Pokkaliibacter sp. MBI-7: one gene and its partners. The protein of the gene in region 2 binds, or shares a complex with, the protein of the main gene of each other region. Links are inferred from orthologs where the notes say so. Each region holds a gene or a part of one and is shown on either strand. Other genes may lie near its edges. The genes, in order: holA, dnaX, dnaN and QCD60_RS21995.

The links.
Region 1: the proteins of dnaX (region 2) and holA are in contact, whole or in part, in a cryo-EM structure (PDB 8GIZ), measured with the Escherichia coli proteins. The link is inferred for Pokkaliibacter sp. MBI-7 from one-to-one orthologs.
Region 3: the proteins of dnaX (region 2) and dnaN are in contact, whole or in part, in a cryo-EM structure (PDB 8GIZ), measured with the Escherichia coli proteins. The link is inferred for Pokkaliibacter sp. MBI-7 from one-to-one orthologs.
Region 4: the proteins of dnaX (region 2) and QCD60_RS21995 are in contact, whole or in part, in a cryo-EM structure (PDB 8GIZ), measured with the Escherichia coli proteins. The link is inferred for Pokkaliibacter sp. MBI-7 from one-to-one orthologs.

What each region holds. Positions count from the first base shown.
Region 1 is NZ_JARVTG010000001.1:1,069,584-1,073,182, forward strand. What follows is about bases 495-3,254. They hold holA (DNA polymerase III subunit delta), read left to right. Parts: upstream 495-1,238; coding sequence 1,239-2,270; downstream 2,271-3,254. Other genes in these bases: leuS (leucine--tRNA ligase), read left to right, coding at 495-670; lptE (LPS assembly lipoprotein LptE), read left to right, coding at 743-1,225; QCD60_RS04755 (hypothetical protein), read left to right, coding at 2,590-2,940; QCD60_RS04760 (IS4 family transposase), read right to left, coding at 3,007-3,254. Outside these bases: more of leuS, read left to right, coding at 1-494; more of QCD60_RS04760, read right to left, coding at 3,255-3,599. UniProt on the Escherichia coli protein: Part of the beta sliding clamp loading complex, which hydrolyzes ATP to load the beta clamp onto primed DNA to form the DNA replication pre-initiation complex.
Region 2 is NZ_JARVTG010000002.1:292,658-296,500, reverse strand. Bases 358-3,361 are described here. They hold dnaX (DNA polymerase III subunit gamma/tau), read right to left. Parts: upstream 2,965-3,361; coding sequence 751-2,964; downstream 358-750. Other genes in these bases: QCD60_RS21005 (YbaB/EbfC family nucleoid-associated protein), read right to left, coding at 423-749; recR (recombination mediator RecR), read right to left, coding at 358-420. Also shown: more of recR, read right to left, coding at 1-357; ltrA (group II intron reverse transcriptase/maturase), read right to left, coding at 3,370-3,843. UniProt on the Escherichia coli protein: Part of the beta sliding clamp loading complex, which hydrolyzes ATP to load the beta clamp onto primed DNA to form the DNA replication pre-initiation complex.
Region 3 is NZ_JARVTG010000001.1:2,508,307-2,511,923, reverse strand. The notes cover bases 360-3,137. They hold dnaN (DNA polymerase III subunit beta), read right to left. Parts: upstream 2,412-3,137; coding sequence 1,308-2,411; downstream 360-1,307. Other genes in these bases: dnaA (chromosomal replication initiator protein DnaA), read right to left, coding at 2,554-3,137; recF (DNA replication/repair protein RecF), read right to left, coding at 360-1,247. Also shown: gyrB (DNA topoisomerase (ATP-hydrolyzing) subunit B), read right to left, coding at 1-124; more of recF, read right to left, coding at 159-359; more of dnaA, read right to left, coding at 3,138-3,617. UniProt on the Escherichia coli protein: Confers DNA tethering and processivity to DNA polymerases and other proteins. Acts as a clamp, forming a ring around DNA (a reaction catalyzed by the clamp-loading complex) which diffuses in an ATP-independent manner freely and bidirectionally along dsDNA.
Region 4 is NZ_JARVTG010000002.1:509,883-513,720, reverse strand. What follows is about bases 174-3,172. They hold QCD60_RS21995 (DNA polymerase III subunit delta'), read right to left. Parts: upstream 2,182-3,172; coding sequence 1,165-2,181; downstream 174-1,164. Other genes in these bases: mltG (endolytic transglycosylase MltG), read right to left, coding at 2,806-3,172; tmk (dTMP kinase), read right to left, coding at 2,174-2,809; QCD60_RS22000 (PilZ domain-containing protein), read right to left, coding at 831-1,163; QCD60_RS22005 (TatD family hydrolase), read right to left, coding at 174-688. In the rest of the region: more of QCD60_RS22005, read right to left, coding at 1-173; more of mltG, read right to left, coding at 3,173-3,838. UniProt on the Escherichia coli protein: Part of the beta sliding clamp loading complex, which hydrolyzes ATP to load the beta clamp onto primed DNA to form the DNA replication pre-initiation complex.

The DNA of each region.
Region 1 (3,599 bases), on a different replicon or contig from region 2:
CGACACCGTGCGCCTGTTCATGATGTTCGCAGCACCGCCCGAACTGTCACTGGAGTGGTCTGATTCCGGCGTCGAAGGTGCCAACCGCTTCCTCAAGCGGATGTGGAAACTGGTCAACGACCATGCCGTCAAAGGTCAGGCTGGCGCACTGGATGTGGCCAATCTGACAGAAGAACAGCGTGATCTACGCCGCAAGGCTCATGAAACAGTTCAGAAAGTGACCGACGACATCGATCGCCGTCACACCTTCAACACGGCCATTGCCGCAGTGATGGAGCTGTGCAACGCCATCTCCAAATTCAGCGACAGCTCGGCGCAGGGGCTGGCGGTGGAGCACGAAGCCCTGTCTATGGCCGTGCAGTTGCTTTCTCCCATCACTCCCCATATCAGCCATCAACTGTGGCTGGATCTGGGTCACAGTGAAGCGGTCTGCGACAGCGCTTGGCCCAAGGTAGACAGCGCTGCTCTGGTACGTACTACTGTTGACATGGTAGTGCAGGTCAACGGCAAGACCCGTGGCAAGATCACCATTGCGGCTGATACCGAGCGCAGCGTGATTCAGCAGCTGGCACTGGCTGAAGACAACGTACAGCGCCACGTAGCAGATCAGACCGTCCGCAAGGTGATTGTTGTTCCAGGTAAGCTGGTCAACATCGTTGTGGGTGGTTGATAGCCCCTCAGAGACAAGGCTTGACGCGCGACCAGATGTCGCGCGTTGCTCACTTCAAGCAAGGAGATAAGCATGCGTTTTTGGATAGTGCTGTTGAGTGCCCTGTGGCTGGCTGGTTGTGGTTTCCAGCTGCGTGGCGCCCAGAATGGCGAAACCGGTCTGGTGATGCCAGTGAAAGCCAAATCCCCTCTGGAAGAACGGGTTCAGGCCAAGCTGACACAATTGGGTATTGATGGCAGCTACCATGGCGGCGACTACATGCAGATCATGTATGTGGACGAGCGTCGTGACCGCAGTCTGTTGGGCAGTGATGGCTCTGCAACTGAATATCTGCTGACCACCACGCTGACCTACAAGCTGGTCAACCCCTCGGCTGACACGCCTAATGTGCCGAAGAAGCTGCGACTGGAACGCACTTATCGTTACAACCAGGACACACTGCTGGCTTCTGATACTCAGGAAGCTCAGATACGCGATGAGATGCTGGGCGAACTGCTCAATCAGCTGCTGATGCGCTATCGTGCAGCGGAACACCGTGTTGAACCCCGCGAGTAACAAGTAGCCCCGCATGAAGCTCAAAGCTGAGCAACTCGACTCTCACCTCGATAAAGGTCTGTCACCGGTCTATATGCTGACCGGTGACGAGCCTTTACTGATGCAGGAATGTGCCGACCAGATCCGTAGCCAGGCGCGCAAGCGTGGCTTCGGTGACCGGGAGGTTTTTCATGTGGAGTCCGGCTTCAACTGGGAACAGGTGCTGGCCTCTGCCAATAGCCTCTCTCTGTTTGCAGAGCAAAAGCTGCTGGATGTCAGGCTGTCAGGCAAGCCGAACGATCAAGGCAGCAAGGCACTGCTTGAGTACGCCTCACGTCCGCCACAGGACACGGTGTTACTGCTTACCTTACCCAAACTCGACAGCAGTGCGATGAAGGCCAAGTGGGTCAATGCTATCGAGCAGGCCGGTGTGCTGATACAAATCTGGCCAATGGATGCTCAGGGGCTCCCTCGCTGGCTGGCTCAACGTGCCAAGCAAAAGGGCCTGCGCCTGACAACCGCAGCAGTGGAAGTCCTGGCACAACGAGTAGAGGGAAACCTGCTCGCCGCTATGCAGGAGCTGGATATGCTGGCTCTGGTCAGTGATGGCGCCGAAATCGATGATGAACAGATCCTCGATCTGGTAGGTAACCACGCGCGTCATGACGTCTACGATCTGTGTCGAGTTGCTTTCAGTGGCGACTGGCCAGCGACGCTGCGCATCCTGTCACACCTACGTCAGGACGGCGCCGAGCCCACATTGATGTTATGGGCATTAACTCGTGAGTTACGTGATCTGCTGCAACTGCTACGCCTGCAACGTGACGGTATGAACTTTGACAATGCCTGCCGACAGGCCAGGATATTTCCTCAACAGCGCCAGATTCCTCTTCGCAAAGCAGCGCAGCGTTGCCGCCCGGTATTACTGATGGCTCTGCTGCGACAGGCTCAGCAACTGGATGTCTTTAGTAAGACAGGGCAGACCGCCCTGTTCTGGACTGAACTGGAATTGTGGCTATCTCATCTGACAGGCCATCCCCTGCCCTTACCTTTCTACCGTCAATGACAGAGCTTACCCGTGCACCTGCCGTCAGTTCAGCACGTACTCACGATTCGCAGACATCGACCACATGACGTTGATAAGCCCGCTAATGCCCATTCAGGCACACTACTACCACAGGTAAAATGCGTCGCCTCACTGCTTTCGCCTTGTCTGCCACGAGTCCGCAACCATGCACGCGCTCTGAGATTGCCGTGATGATTGCGACAGGGCCTGCGCACCCGGCCTGCTCTTTACATTCACCAGACAGATCTTTGACCTTCCCCTTTGCCGAATGCCGCTACACTTGTACAGGAAGTCACTCCCCTCACTCAAGGACACGACAATGCAACAGAGATTGACTGCCCTGTTGTTGGTACTCGGCAGTTGCACCACGGGTGCTGCGCTGGCCAATGACGATCACAAAGGCCCTCATATACCCAAAGTGGCAATAGAGGCGTGCGCCAGCAAGCAGGAAGGCCAGGCCTGTTCATTCCTGGGTCGACAGGGTGAAACTGTCAGCGGCGTGTGTAGCAGCGCTCCCCCCATGCGCCCTCCACAGGAAGGTCAGGGAAATCAGCAGCCACCTCAGCCACAACAGTCAGGCAACGACATGCCACCACCGCCTCAGGGTGAAAAGGTCATGGCCTGCCGCCCCGATCATCCGCCGCAGAGTGACATGCCACCACCGCAGTAAACTGCAGCGGTACCTTGTTAAAAAGGACATCGCCAAAAAACAAAAGCAGCCGTGGGCTAATGCCAGTCAGTTAAGCTGACTGGCATTTTTATTTCTGGTCGGATACTTGGACGGCTTGGGCTTGACCACCCGCGGGTAACTGCGCTCCTCACGTCGATGAGGCAGGACGTAGTGCATGGCCGAAGCCTGTAGTTCAGCCAGGTAGCGAGGGATGTTGCCTGGATGATTCAAAGAGACCCCGTTCAAGAAGCCCAGGATCGCCCAGGTGCAGGCGGTGAAACTCATTTCGCAGGGGGAGATGCCAGGGCAGTGGCGACTCATTTCCAGCATTTGATAACGCAGCAGATTGTACCCCAGCAGTACGCCCCACAGCTCTTGTTCAATCATCTCCGGCGTTTTACTGCGCAGTGTGTAGTGACCCGCGAGCATGCCTTGCTTCATTTCTCGATAGCCCAATTCGATTTCCCAACGCTGGCTGTACAGATCCACGATGTCATCTGGCGGAAAGCGCAGAGGATCGATCATCGAAGTCAGTACTTGCCGGACTTTGCCCTTGATGGTCTTGCTTAATAACCTGGCCTGTAGCGTGTCGGGCAGCTCGGGCCATTGCTTACGCGCCTGCGGCGAGGTCTTTAGCGAGACGATGGCATCCTGGCGTC
Region 2 (3,843 bases):
GATGATTTCTTCAACAGCACTGTTACGAACCCGACTCAATAGCTGAGCGATACCCAGCTGCTCCGGTCCAATACCTTCGATGGGGGACAAATGCCCCATCAGCACAAAATAGTGCCCTCTGTAACTGCCTGTCTGCTCAATAGCAAGGACGTCTGCCGGCATTTCCACCACACAGAGCAAGGACTCATCGCGATGGCTGCTTTCACATAGCCGACAAATGGGCGACTCACTTAAATTTCGGCACTTTTCACAGTGCCCGACCAGCTCCACCGCCTTCAACATCGCCTGGGCCAGCCGTTCGGCACCTACCCGGTCTCTCTCCAGCAAATGCAGGGCCATGCGTTGCGCAGTCTTGGGGCCAACCCCGGGCAGACAGCGCAACGAGTCCATCAACTGATCAATGAGTGGACTGAAATGCATGATTAGAAGGGCATCTTGAAGCCAGGAGGCAGACCCATGCCAGAAGTTGCACTGGCCATCTTTTCCTTGTTAACAGCTTCAATCTTGCGAACAGCATCGTTTACCGCTGCAGCCAGCAGGTCTTCCAGCATCTCTTTATCTTCAGACATCAGGCTGTCATCAATGGTGACGCGTTTGACATCATGACGACCCGTCATCACGATTTTGACCAGACCAGCACCCGACTCACCGGTGGTTTCTGCATTTGCCAGCTCTTCCTGCATTTTCTGCATTTGCTCTTGCATTTTCTGGGCTTGCTTCAGCAGATTGCCCATTCCACCTTTTAACATGTCAACCTCTCTGTAATTCGACCGGTTTGATTGATCCGGGTTGGATAATTGCTTCGAATGCATCGAGCAACGCATGCAATGTCGCATCGTTGTGGATAGCGGTCTCAGCCTGTTGCTGGCGCAGCGCTCTGGCCTGCGCCTTGTAAACCGTGGCAGTATGTACCAACCCCCGCGAAGACTGGCAGCTAATCCGTACTGGACGTTTAAAATAGTCTGCAAGCGCCTCTTCCAGCAAGGATTGCTGACGGGCACTGAACAGAGAGTGCTGCTGATCTTCGCAAGTCAGCTCTAGCCCCTCTACCGAAACCCTAACCAGCTCAGTCGCCTCGACAATAGCACGTAGCACTCCACGTATGGGCACATCCTGAGCAATCAAGGGCCAGGTTTCCAGACTGATCTGCTCGTACCCGAACGCAGGCTCATGACTGGCGACATCCGGCTCCTCCTCCACCTCCGCCTCATCCAATGCCGCTTCGGCACTGACTACTTCGGGGCTGGACAGCTGACTCAGCAGATAGTCGGCCTGGTAGACCGCCTGGTCAAGCATGGCGCCGGGCTCGGAATCATCTTCATCCTCACCTGCATCCATCATCGCCGCGGCATAACTGGCTCCACTCTGATAGTCACTGTAGGCATCCAGAGGCACCTGAGTATCGAATGGCGGTGTGCCTGCAGCATCAGGAGCAGGAGCAGAATGCCCCGCTGGCCTGGCACTGTTCGTAGGCGCAATAACAGTATCCCTCTGTTCCGTATCTGGTATCGGAGTACGCGGGGCAACTGACGTTTCTTTTAGCACTTGTTCAGTTAAAGGTCGTGCCGTGTCACCTGAGGCACCCGGCTCTGTGACCCCAGAAGCATTTCCGACCGGCATCCCGGCCTGACTGTCGGCTGAAGATAACACGACAGGAGCCGCTTCTTTAGAAACAGGCACGGAGCTCGGTGCGCTAGCAGTGGGCTGCGGCGCAGTCATGACAGCAGGCGATACCTTATCAGTCTGCTGTATCACTGCTGGCATCGCAGCAGGCTCAGGCTTTTTTAGCCCTGCCCCCTCCACAACCACCGCAGGCGTCGCCGCTTGCACTGATGCAGGAGCAATCTGCACAGCACCGTTACCCGGCGTCACGGCAACCCCTCTGGGACGAAATGCCAGCATGCGCAGCAATGCCATTTCCAGCCCTTGGCGCGCATCAGGACTCAAAGGCAAATCTTTCCGGCCTGTCAGAGCAATCTGATAAAACAGCTGCACATCTTCTGCTGGCAGTAATTGCGCGAGCGCCAGCACACTGTCACGGTCACCCTGACTGTTGTCTATACCATCCGGCATGACCTGTGCCAAAGCAATGCGATGCAGCAGGCTCAGCATATCCGCCAGTACCCCCTGATAATCAGGCGCCAGCTCAGCCAGGGCGGCAACCTGTTGCAGCATCCGGGATACATCATGCCGAGCCAGTGCCTCAACCAGGGCAAAAGCCCACCGCTGATCAAGGGTACCCAGCATTGCAGCAACATCGGCCGCCGCAACACGACCCTGGCCATACGCAATGGCCTGGTCTGTGAGACTCATGGCATCACGCATACTGCCGTCAGCCGCCCGCCCCAGTTGCCACAAGGCAGGCTCTTCAAACTCGACCTGTTCTGCAGCAAGCACGTGCTGCAGATGCCCGACAATGCGCTCGGGACTCATATTTTTGAGACTGAACTGCAAACACCGGGACAATACAGTGATAGGCAGCTTCTGCGGATCGGTAGTGGCAAGCAGAAACTTGACGTGAGGTGGCGGCTCTTCCAGGGTTTTCAACAGCGCATTGAAGCTGTGTCCGGATAGCATGTGCACTTCGTCGATTAGGTAGACCTTGTAGCGACCACGACTAGGAGCATACTGGACGTTTTCCAATAACTCGCGGGTGTCTTCTACCTTGGTGCGGGATGCTGCGTCGACTTCGATCAGATCAACGAAACGTCCTTCATTAATTTCCTGACAGGAGGAACAAACCCCACAGGGTTTGGAAGTAACGCCGGTTTCGCAATTGAGGCATTTAGCCAGAATTCGGGCAATGGTGGTCTTCCCAACCCCGCGCGTTCCGGTAAACAAATAGGCATGGTGCAGACGATTGTTGTCCAGAGCATTGATCAGTGCTTTAAGCACATGCTCTTGTCCAACCATTTCATGGAAGTTTTTCGGCCGCCATTTGCGAGCCAAAACCTGATAGCTCATTAACTCCCTCTTCGTCACAGAGAGGTCATTATCAACCGAGCGGGAAAGAATCGAGAATGGGATAAAGACTGGAGGCGGTCCTGCCAGCCTCACCCCGGCACCCAAGTCTACCGCTGCGGCTGCTCCCTTCCGGGCCTGACCGGGTTCACGGTTTATTGTTGCGGGGGGACCGGCAGGGCCACCATTACACTTGCCTTTCCACAAGGCTTGCTCGTTTACTTTATAACCTTTTTACGAGATCACTCAGTACAGAGCACTATCAAACTAACACAAGTTTCCGCAGATTCACGTAAAGGCTTGTGCCGTCAGTAGGGTAGGGACAGCACATTACTGTGCCATCCCCCCCGTAGAACCGTGCGTGCGGCTTTCACCGCACACGGCTCGAGCAGATTAAACTAAGCCCACTTAATGGGCCGGTTTGTTTACTGTCAGACCACGGCTGTGAAGCTGAGCGTGACAAACGGGGTGCAAGAGTACCCGATTCCTCAGTGTGTCGTCACCCCCTTGTGAGCGGTAAACGATATGATGGTCATGCCATCCTGTTTCTTTGGTAACCGGTTCCTTGCATAACGCACAGCGACCTTTCTGCTGGGTGTACAGACTGGCAACCTGTTTACGATACTTCAGCTTATTCAGCATCCGACTCATTCGCAGCGCCTCACCTGTGGCTTCCATGTCGGGATCGAAGGGATTGTAGTCCCCTGCGATCTTTCTGTGTCGTTCTATCGGTGTACTGGCCAGCGCATACAGCGCCACCACCGACTTGTCGCCCCACTCATTCTTTACCGTGGCGGCAAACACCCTTGAACGCTCCCCGATGGGCTGGAAGTATTTCTCCATGACCCATAAGGCATTCTTGTTCGGGTGCCGACGCTTGGC
Region 3 (3,617 bases), on a different replicon or contig from region 2:
AGACCATGTGATGCAGACCGCTACCGTCGTCGGTATCGCCAATATACATACCGGGACGTTTACGTACCGCATCCAGTCCTTTCAGGACCTTGATACTGGAGGAATCGTACTTTTCGCCACTCATAGGTTACTCCCGATCAAGATGGCATGGGGGTGTTTCAGCATTCCGTGATCAGTCCCTGTTCCACGTGAAACAGTTTAACCTGACAGCCACTGCTCCAACATTCATCCAACACGTCGGCCTCCACTGAGGTGATAAACACCTGACAGGCCAACTCCTCTATCAATTCACAAAGCGCCTGGCGATGATCCCTATCCAGCTCCGCCGGAAGGTCATCAATCAGATAAATGGGCTGGCGTTGATGGTCACTGGCAAGAACTTGCCCCTGTGCCAGCTTCATGGCACAGACCACCATCTTCTGTTGGCCGCGCGACAGCACATCAACGGCAGCACGCGGACCACAACGGATACGCATGTCGGCACGATGAGGGCCATGCTGAGTAAACCCCAGCTCCTGATCACGCACAGCACCGCTTTGTAAAACGTCGTCTAAAGAACGCTTAGCATCCCAGCCGGGATAATAATGTAAGGCTATGTCCTCAAGGCCGGTGAGCTTGGCAAGATAGTCCTGAAATACAGGAGAAAAACGTGCCAGATAGGCTTTACGCATCTCATCAATAGCTGCGCCCTGAGTGACCAGCTCGGCCTCCCAGGAGGCACGCAAAAGAGGGTCTATTCTAGCATATTTGAGCAGGCTGTTGCGCTGCTTGAGTGCACGCTGATAGCGGCGCCAGCAGTCAAAGAACAGTATCTCCTGATGAAATACTCCCCAATCCAAAAAATGCCTGCGTTCGGACGGGCTGCCTTCCAACAGGCGAAACGCATCAGGATTGATGACCTGTAAAGGCAGCAAACGCGCCAGCTCTGCAAGGTTGCTGGGCTGACCGGCACCAATACGGATCTGGTTATCACCATCGAGCTGGCGCTGCACTCCCACGGTCATTTCCGGCTCTTCCAGATGGCGCAGACGGGCGAACAGGGTGCATTGCGGCTCGCCATGAGCAATAACCGTCTTAACCTTATGGGTACGGAACGAGCGCGCCACACTGAGCATGTGGATAGCTTCGAGGATGCTGGTCTTGCCACTGCCATTCGCCCCCCAGAGCAGATTTACTCCGGGAGACGGGGTCAGGGAAGCCTGTTGGATATTGCGGATGCGATGAATATCCAGACGGGTAATGGCCACTACCAGTTACCGCTATCTGTGGATAAGTCTGTGTATCAGTGTTGATAACCTGCGCATCAATTACAGACGCATCGGCATTACAACATACAGAGAGTCGGTATCTTCTGCTTCCTGCACCAGCACACTGCTGTTGGGGTCAGACAGAATAATTTTGACCTGCTCCTCACCTACGACGTTCAGCACGTCCAGCAGATAGGTAACGTTGAAGCCGATTTCCATGTTGTCACTGTCATAATCCACCAGCAGTGACTCTTCCGCTTCTTCCTGCTCTGGGTTATTGGCAAACACCTGCAACTGACCGGGGTTGAGCAGCAAGCGTACGCCACGGTACTTCTCGTTCGACAGAATCGCCGCACGCTGCAACACCGTGCGCAGCTCCTGACGATCAGCCAGCAGCGTCTTGTTACCGTTGCGTGGAACGACCCGCTCGTAATCGGGGAAGCGGCCATCCACCAGCTTGGAGGTGAATACAAAGTCGCCGACATGGGCACGAATATGATTGCTGCCGATCAGCATCCGCAGTGGTGCTTCAGGATCGGAAATCAGACGAACCAGCTCCAGCACCCCTTTACGCGGGATGATGACCTGGATCTTTTCGGCAGGATTTACCTCGGCATCGCAGGCACAGGTCGCCAGACGGTGACCATCGGTCGCTACCATACGGACACGACCCTGCACCACTTCCAGTAGCATGCCATTGAGGTAATAGCGCACGTCCTGCTGCGCCATGGCGAAGGAGGTACGGTCAATCAGTCGCTTCAGCTGCTGTTGTGCCAGCGTCAGCTCGAAGGCCTGAGGGCTGTCTTCAACGCTGGGGAACTCCGAGGCGGGCAAGGTGGACAGTGTGAAGCGGCTACGACCGGAGCGCAGCACCAGCTTCTGCTCCTGCACATCAAACTCAATCATTGAGCCATCTGGCAGAGATTTACAGATATCCATCAGCTTGCGTGCAGGCACGGTGATGGAGCCAGCAACCGATGGCTGCTCCAGCTTGGCGCGGCCCACCAGCTCAACTTCCAGATCGGTACCGGTCAGCGACAGGTGATCACCTTCAGCGACCAGCAGTACGTTGGACAGGACCGGCAGTGTCTGACGGCGTTCAACCACGCCAGCAACCAGTTGAAGAGGCTTTAAAAGGGCTTCGCGGGAAATGACAAATTTCATCTCAGGCTTCCGTGAGTCGTCTGAATATCGCTCTGTTGAATGGGGGTCGATGGTATCAGGTATTGCCATCGAACAGAACGAGCGAAATAAATGTAGCTCAGGTGGCTTTTACGCCACCTGAGAGATGGATATTGCAGTCAGATCAGGCCGTCAGTGAACGCAGCAGATTCTGATAATCCTCACGGATTTCTGCATCTTCCTCACGCAGTTCGGTAATCTTGCGGCAAGCATGCAGCACCGTAGTGTGGTCGCGGCCACCGAAGGCGTCACCAATTTCCGGCAGACTGTGGTTGGTGATTTCCTTGGCTAGTGCCATCGCCACCTGACGGGGGCGCGCTACCGAACGGCTACGCCGTTTTGACAGCAAGTCCGCCACCTTGATCTTGTAGTACTCAGCGACCACTCGCTGAATATTATCGATACTGATCTGCTTGTCCTGCAGCGCCAGCAGATCCTTCAGTGATTCGCGGATAAACGGCAGGGTAATATCGCTGCCGGTAAAGTGAGCATTGGCGATCACTCGCTTGAGTGCACCTTCAAGCTCTCGCACGTTGGAACGGATCTTCTGAGCAATAAAGAAGGCCGCATCATCAGGCAGATCAATATTAGCCTCATCAGCCTTCTTCTTCAGGATCGCTACCCGTGTTTCCAGCTCGGGCGGCTCCACCGCAACCGTCAGGCCCCAGCCGAAGCGTGACTTCAATCGCTCTTCCAGCCCGCTGATCTCCTTGGGATAACGATCACAGGTCAGAATCATCTGCTGACCACCTTCCAGCAACGCATTGAAGGTATGGAAGAACTCTTCCTGCGAACGCTCCTTATTGGCGAAGAACTGAATATCGTCGATCAGCAGGGCATCCACAGAACGGTAGAAGCGCTTGAAATCGTTGATGGCATTCAGTTGCAGCGCCTTGATCATGTCCGCAACAAAGCGCTCGGAGTGCAGATACACAATCTTGGCATTGGGGTTACGCTCCAGCATGGCCAGGCCGACCGCATGCATCAAGTGCGTCTTACCAAGACCCACACCGCCGTAGAGGAATAGTGGATTGTAAGAACCACCGGGGTTATCGGCGACCTGTTTGGCAGCAGCCAGTGCCAGCTGGTTGGACTTGCCCTGAACAAAGGAAGTAAAGGTAAAAGCCTTGTTCAGATGGCTCTGGTGACGAATCCCGCCTTCGACATCAACCGTACGCTCGTTACGCT
Region 4 (3,838 bases), 220 kb from region 2 along the record:
CCACTTCAACAACGTATTGTGGTTCATTGGTTTTTCCGCGATGCGGGACCGGTGCCAGATATGGTGAGTCTGTCTCAACCAATACGCGATCCAGTGGCACCTTACGCGCGACTTCACGCAAGCTGTCTGCATTACGGAAGGTAAGGATGCCAGAGAATGAAATGTAGTATCCGAGATCCAGTGCAGCTTTGGCCATTTCCCAGTTCTCGGTAAAGCAATGCAGCACACCCGCTGACTGTGTTGAACCGTAGGCACGAATCAGCTCCAGAGTATCCTCTCTGGCTTCTCGAGTATGAACGACGATAGGCAGATTCAACTTACTGGCAACACGCAATTGCAGACCGAATACCTGCTTTTGTGCTTCACGCTGCTCATGACTTTCCGTATAGAAATAGTCGAGCCCAGCTTCGCCGATCGCCAATACTTTTGGGTGATCAGCCAGGATCATCAACGCTTCTTCAGATGGTAACGAGTCTACCGGGTGTAATGGATGGATCCCGACGGTGGCGTAAACATCGTCATGCCGTTCAGCGATTTCACGCACCTCTTGCCACTTATCCAGATCGACGCCTATACATAGAAACTCTGCGACACCACGCTCTCTGGCTGCACGCAGTATGTAGTCCAGACCATCAGCCTGCTCTGGCTTCAACATGTTCAGGTGACAATGGGAATCGACAATATTCATGAGTATTCAATAAGACACTTTAGTGAGTAAGAACGAATACTAATTTGCCTGGAGACAGATTCTCTGACTCACAATCAGCAGTTCATATTAGAAGAGATCATTCAGCTGACTAACTACAATCCATCACACTGCTGATCAGATATTACATTGTGAACGTAGTGGTATCAGATTCCTGAGTTCCCGCCAGCAGCGTTTCGAGTTTACGAATAGCCGCTTCGTCTTGCGGATTGACCTGAATTCCAACACCCGCCGGGCGATTATTCTGACCACCGGGCGGAGTAATCCAGATCACTTTGCCGGAGACCGGTACCTTTTCAGGCTCACTCATAATAGTTAATACCGCGAATACTTCATCACCCAGCTGATAGGTACGCTGAGTAGGGATAAACAAGCCACCTCGTTCAATGAAAGGCATATAGCACTGATACAACATGGTCTTGCTATCAAACGTACAGTTCAGTATTCCGTGTGCCATTTCAATTCCTCACGGGTTTGCCGTCCACTCTGGACCGAGAACTCGTCCGCATCAGTCGAGACCATTCGATCAATATCGTTTCCAGAGCCAAAGACGGATTGAGATTAGCCGTGCCATCCAACTGCACTCTTAAAACATTTAGTTTTTCATAAAACGCCAACCACTCAGAGGCTCGGGCAGTTGCAACAGCCGCACTCAGCAGCTCAGGCTGAAACAAACCGGTTGAATGCACCGCTCCCATCATCTGCTTGACGGCCTCGCTTATCCAGTCCGACAGCCAACTGAGAATCATGCCTGTCTGGCGATTCTTCCATAGTTCTGCCAGCTCAGAAACACTGACCCTGCCGGTCTGCAGTCCGATCAGTTGTTGCTGCCACTCATCCCATACCTGTAGCAGATTGGCCTCATGATACTCCAGCGCCTTCAGAGGGGAACCGCGAGCGATGTTGAGCAACTGGGGAAACTGATCCGCACCGACACCCTGTTGCACCAACCATTTTTGCGAATCTTCTGTAGCGGGCAGCGAGAAGGCTAACTGTTGGCATCGACTTCGAATGGTAGGCATCAGCCTGGCAAAATGTGCTGACCATAAAATAAAGAGCGTCCGCGCTGGAGGCTCTTCGAGATTTTTCAACAGCGCATTGGCCGCTTGTACATTCAACCGATCAGCATTCTGTACCAGCACCACCTTACCATTACCCTGTTGCGCAGTTTCCGCACTAAACTCACTCACCTGACGGATAGCATCCACTTTAATGGTTCCCTGTGCGCCCTCTGGCACAATCACCATTCTGTCTGGGTGACTACCGTGCCCTAACAGCATACAACTACGACATTGACCACAGGGAGCCTGCTGCTGAGCCGAACACAAAAACCAGGCAGACATGTACTCAGCGAACTGCCGCTTTCCCACTCCCTCCGGCCCATTGAGCAGCAATGCATGAGGGAGGCGCCCCTGCTCATGCCGAGCAATAACCTGCTGCCAGATTGACTGCTGCCAGGGCAATAACTCAGCCACGATGCAGCTCCGACCAACCACTCAGCGCTTGAGTGATTTGATCCTTTACCGACTCCAGGTTCTGATCTGCATTGATTACACGAAAACGCTCAGGCGCGGACTCTGCACGCGCCAAAAATGCCTGCCTGGCGCGCTGGAAGAAGCTCATGGCTTCTTGTTCGATTCGATCGGCCGCGCTACGACGAGAGGCACGACGCATACCGACCTCCGGAGTGACATCAAGCAAGAGCGTCAAATCGGGCTGGAAGCCTGCCTGTACCAGGTTTTCCAGTTGCACAATTGGCTCAAATGGCAACTGTCGCCCGCCCCCCTGATAGGCATAGGTGCTGTCAGTAAAACGATCACATACCACCCAGGTACCCTGGCTCAGCGTTGGTTTGATCAATTTTTCAATATGTTGTGCTCGAGCCGCAAACACCAGCAGCAACTCACTAAGAGGGACCACCTGTTCATCACGAGGAGAAAGAACGAGCTGGCGAATCTCCTCTGCTATAGGCGTGCCTCCAGGCTCTCTTGTAAGCACATAAGAAATATTTCTATGCTTCAGCCAGGCGACGATGTGCGCCAGTGCAGTTGTCTTACCCGCTCCCTCAGTACCTTCAAGCGTTATGAAACAACCTCTTGTCATTTGCTTTTGTCTTCTGCCTTGGGACGATTTTTCAATACCTTCAGGTATTGGCTCACCGCTTGATTGTGCTCCTGAAGTGAATCAGAGAACGTGTGCCCGCCATTACCGGTGGCGACAAAATAAAGTGCAGTTCCCTCCGCTGGATGCAATGCAGCATGAATAGCTGCCGCTCCGGGCATAGCGATCGGCGTAGGAGGGAGGCCAACAATGGTGTAAGTGTTGTAAGGGGTTGGGCTGTTCAAATCCGCCTTGGTAATGTTGCCATCGTAGGAATCACCCAAGCCGTAGATCACCGTCGGGTCGGTCTGTAATCGCATCCCCTTTTCGAGCCTGCGTACAAAAACGCCTGCAATCTTGTCACGCTCTTCGGGAACGCCTGTTTCTTTCTCAACAATCGAAGCCATAATCAGCGCCTCGTAGGAGTTCCGATAGGGCAAACCATCTGCCCGTTGCTTCCACTCTTCACTCAGTACTTTCTGCATACGGTCATAGGCCTGAGAAAGCACATCAGCATCAGACATACTTGAATGATAGACATAGGTATCAGGGAAAAACCGCCCTTCCGGGTGCTGCCCCTCATGCCCCAGCTTCTGCATAACAGCGGCAGGTGTCATACCATCCAATACACTCGCTAACTTCTCCTGCTCATGCAGGATGCGAAGGAAGTCTTTGAAGGAATGCCCTTCCACCAGGGTGACGCGATATTCCACTACTTTGCCTTCCTGCATCATCTGCAATAACTGCAAAGGAGTCAGACCAGGAGACAACTGATACTCTCCCGCCTTGATGGTGGCATTAGGGTGTTTCCATCGGTTATACAGTAACAGCAGCCTGGCATGCTGCATTAATCCTAAGCGCTCTACATCCTTGGCAACCTGATTCAGTGAACTGCCCGGGCGCAATGTGTAAACCTGATTATCATTCTGCAGTGCCAGTGGTTTGTTTAATTGCTGCCATCCCCATTGCCATGCAAATGACCCAGCAACAACCAGCACCAGAATGGTCAGCAACAACCTCATTAACCACTTC